DNA from 2 places in the Arthrobacter sp. JUb119 genome. Region 2 is predicted to be linked to the other one. Evidence: predicted binding sites of a transcription regulator. Region 2 holds the regulator's gene; the other holds the start of a gene.

Region 1 (2,200 bases), on a different contig from region 2:
GACTGGGCTTGCGCACAGACCTTTTGCGTCCGGTATCCCACTGGCTCAACCCGAACTTTGCCCTGCGCCGCTTCGACACCTGGTACTTCACTGCCACCGTGCCCAACCGCCAGGAGGCTGCCTTGCTGCGCGGCAAAGGCAAATGGGGGCGCTGGTGTGCCGCCGGGGAAATATTGGCCAAACGCAGCACCAGCGAGCTGGGGGACAGCGTTGGCCAACCCAACACAGTGAACCTCGCGCTCTCGGAGATTAGCTACCCGGCGGTGGAAATGATCCTGGAAGCCATGGCGGAGGCCAATGGAGTGGTCGCCTACCTTTCGCGGGCCCGTTCGTTGAATCTCAAGCATCCGGACCTGCTGGTGCGCGATGGCATTTACTATCTGGAAGTCCTTGGCTCCATGAGCGCTGAATCCTCCCGCCCATGGCAGACTACTGCCGGGCACTGAGAGCAGAACTTAAACAAAGCAGGCCGGGAATCCTTGAAGGATTCCCGGCCTGTTTGCATCACTGCGGTTTAGCGCGAGCGCTGGCGCAGACGCTGGATATCCAGGATCACGACGGCGCGTGCTTCCAGGCGCAGCCAGCCGCGCTGCACGAACTCGGCCAGAGCCTTGTTCACGGTTTCGCGGGAAGCACCAACGAGCTGAGCCAGCTCTTCCTGAGTCAGTTCGTGGGCAACCAGGATGCCGTCGGTAGCTGGGCGACCGAAGCGGTCAGCCAGATCCAACAGAGCTTTGGCAACACGGCCAGGAACGTCAGAGAAGACCAGATCGGCCAGGGACTCATTGGTACGACGCAGACGTGCAGCCAGAGCCTGCAGCAGCTGGATCGAGACCTCAGGGGAGTTCAAGATAGCCTTGCGCATGTTCTCGTGGCTCAGGCCCGCCAAGCGGGTCTCGGACACGGCGGTTGCAGTTGCGTTGCGTGGGTGTGGATCGAACAATGCCATCTCGCCAAACAGTTCGCCTGGGCCAAGAACAGCAATCAGGTTCTCGCGACCATCCGAAGAGGTGCGACCCAGCTTGATCTTGCCCGAAACGATGAAGTACAGACGGTCACCCTGATCGCCTTCACGGAACACCGATGCGCCGCGGGAGAGATCAACCTCGGTCAATTCTTCGGTTAGCGCGGCGAATACTTCATCACCAAGCGACGCAAACAGTGGCGCGCGACGCAGTACCTCGATATCCATTAAATCTCCTGTCAACAGTAGTAGGCGCTTACTTCATTGTGCCGTATTCGGTAACAATGTGACAGTTTCCACACGTGGTTTAACCAAGAAAATGTTGAAAATCACGCACATTCGACTAAAACTCGCGAATCTGCTCGCAGAAATCCATCAGCTTCTAAGGGTACCTTGGGTCTATACGAACTTTATGAATGAACTGGGGTCTTGGTGCTCGGAATTTTCAGCTGGCTCGACGTAGTCATCTGCGCTGTTTTGCTGACGTTTTTCGTTGTTGGAGTTCGTCGAGGTTTTCTGCTGACCATTGGCGACATGCTCGGCCTGATTGTCGGCGGCGTCGCCGCATTCTTCGCCATCCCGCTGGTTTCCACCTTCGCCACGAACCCCTGGTGGCGGGTCGGCCTGATGATAGCTACCGCAGCCGTGCTGATCATTCTCGGGCAAGCTCTGGGACGGGTGATTGCAACTCGCATCCGCCACTGGATGAATGTCGATTTCCTGCGTGCCGCGGACCGCATTGCCGGTGGCGTGCTGTCGGTGTTCATTACCGCCACAATCATCGGTGGCTTGGCCTTTTCCACTTCAAGCATGGGTATTCCAAGGCTTTCGCTGGAGATCAGCAAGTCCAAGATGATCGACTCGATTCGTGGCCTGACACCCGAGTTTGTCGATGCCGCGATTTCCACCGCACGCTCCAAGGTGATCGCCGAAACCCTCCCCGCATTCCTGGAGCCTTTCGCGCCCCCGGTCCAGGCGCCGGCCAACACCGAATGGGCAGCTAACGACCTGCAGCTGGCCGCTGCCCAATCGGCCGCCAAGATCTCCGGTACCGCGGTGCAATGCGGTGTGAACCTGACCGGCTCAGGCTTCGTTGTCGACCACGAACTGGTCATGACCAACGCGCACGTGGTCGCCGGATTGAGCGCGGCAACCGTGGAGGTCGGCGGTGACGAAGTTCACCGCGGAAAGGTTGTTTATTTCGATCCCAAGGCCGACATCGCGCTGCTTTACGTC
Region 2 (2,200 bases):
ACTACGCTTAGTCAATAAGACAGTTCGACCAGAAGGACGCATCATGAGCGACAACGATCCTAACCAGCCGGGCCAGCCCTACAACCCGGGCCCTTCCGGCCAGGGTTCATCGCAGAACCCGTACGGCGAAAACCCCTACGGCCAGCAGCCCTCGCCGTACGGCCAGAACCCGTACGGCCAGAATCCGAATCCTTACGGGCAACCGCAGGCACCGGGCTACGACCAGTATGCCCAGCAGGGAGGTTACGCCGGCGTGCAGCCGCCGACCGAGCGGCCACGGACCTTGGCTATCGCCTTTGGCTTGATCATGCTCGCGGGCATCTTCAGTGCCCTCGCCAGCTGGCTGATGACCAACTCCAACATGATGGCCAACATGATTGGCCAGCAGTGGTCGCTGGTGCAAGAAGAGTTCCAGAACCAGATGCAGAGCACCCCGGGCATGGAGCAGGATCCACTGGTTGAACAGATGATGGCAAGCCCTGAGGCCTTCATGGCCCAGGTCAATTCCATGATGTCGACCTTCGTGATTATCTCCATGATCATCACCTTGGCCCTGTATTTCCTGGTGGGCTTCTTCGTTGGCCGCGGCGTGGGCGCCATGCGAATTATCGCCACGATCCTCGGTGCGCTTTCACTGCTGAATCTGGTGACTATCGTTCCAATGATCAGCATGTTCGCTGACACTCAAGCCGGAATTATCAACGCTGTCTACGTTGTGGGCATCTTGTTGGGCATTGCAGGCGTGGTCTTCGCCTGGTTGCGCCCTTCTTCGCAATACATTGCGCAGCGCCGCCAGGCTCGCCTGGCCGGCTTCCGCTAAACGCATGGCCGAGCCTCTTCGCGAGGCCCTGCAGGGACAATAAAGGCGTAGCCGCTCCATCCACCCAAGGGATGACGCGGCTACGCCTTTTCTCGTCTGCGCGGCTTCAGCCTTGAACGGCGAGGTATGCCAGGATCTGCAATTCAGTGGAAAGATCAACGCGCCGCAGGTTCATGCCCGCGGGTACGCGAAGCGGCATCGGTGCGAACGAGAGCACCGAGCGGACCGAAAGCGCGGCCAGTTCGTAGACCAGGTCCTGCGCAGCATCGCCCGGAATTGCCAGAACAGCGATGTTGATTTCTTCGCGTTCAACCACTGCGGCCAAGTCCGCGATCGCTTCCACGTGCAGCTCGCCGACCGGGCTGCCGACCAGTGCGGGGTCGATATCCAGGATCGCCTTGACGTTGAAGCCACGAGTCCTGAAGCCTGCATATCCGCTGAGCGCGCGCCCCAGGTTACCGGCGCCGAGGATGGCCACACGCCAGTCCTGGTTCAGGCCGAGGGTGCGGCTGATATGTTCTGCCAGTTCGCGGACCACGTAGCCCACCCCGCGGGTTCCGTAGGAACCCAACCAGGAAAGGTCTTTGCGCAGGATGGAGGGGTTCACTCCAGCTTCCTTGGCCAGCACCCCGGAACTGGTGCGTTCCAGGCCCTGGGCTTCCAAGGCGTTCAGCGCGCGCAAGTACTGGGTCAGTCGAGCCAGCGTGGCCTCAGGCAGGACCCGGGCTTCAAGCTCTGACATCTTCGTTCTCCCGCACTTTTCGGTGCTCTTGAAGAGCACAACGCATTTTCATTTATTCGGCAGCGGCTAGCTGCTCAGTAGTCGTTCCAGACGCTGTGCGTCGATGTGCCAGAAGTCGCGGACTTCTCCGTTGATCAGCAGAACCGGCACTTCCTCGTGGTGCTTGGCCAGCAATTCAGGGTGCTGGTCAATATCCAGTTCGGAAAACTCCATATTCAACCGGCCAGTCACCTCGGCCACGGTTGCGCGTGCGGCCTGGCACAGGTGGCAGCCTTCTCGAACCAACAGCTGGATCTGATTCAAAGTACTCACCTGCCTATAATCTCACGAGCCGTAACCGCCCTTAAACTTGGCAATGAAATAAACTGGATCAAATGTCTTCCATCGATCATCACCCCAGCCCGAATTCCGCCCTGGCTCCGGACACGGTCGCCGCTTTCTTCGATGTAGATAACACCCTTGTGCGCGGTGCATCGCTGTATCTGCTGGCCCGGAAACTGCATGAGCGCCGCTTCTTCCAATTCCGCGAAATCCTCTGGTTCGCGCTCAAGCAGTTGCGCTTCGCCGCGCGCGGTGAGCACCTAGGGGACATTCACCAGATTCGCGACCGTGCGTTGATGATGGTCCGAGGGATCCCG

What was found. The regulator Rex, encoded in region 2, represses fermentation and respiration genes when NADH is low (regulators of the CRP and FNR family bind a similar motif). The targets are predictions, from matches to a motif close to CTTGTGAANNNNTTCACAAG.
Region 1: the regulator Rex is predicted to act here: its motif matches at 1,248-1,267, upstream of M2368_RS16770 (MarP family serine protease).

What each region holds. Positions count from the first base shown of each region.
Region 1 is NZ_JANUFE010000007.1:160,886-163,085, forward strand. Features, by position in the region: gene M2368_RS16760 (NUDIX hydrolase) at 1-446, shown strand, start outside; gene M2368_RS16765 (Crp/Fnr family transcriptional regulator) at 515-1,192, opposite strand; gene M2368_RS16770 (MarP family serine protease) at 1,397-2,200, shown strand, end outside.
Region 2 is NZ_JANUFE010000001.1:17,547-19,746, reverse strand. Features, by position in the region: gene M2368_RS00100 (AI-2E family transporter) at 44-820, shown strand; gene M2368_RS00095 (redox-sensing transcriptional repressor Rex) at 927-1,601, opposite strand; gene M2368_RS00090 (glutaredoxin family protein) at 1,629-1,874, opposite strand; gene M2368_RS00085 (HAD family hydrolase) at 1,937-2,200, shown strand, end outside.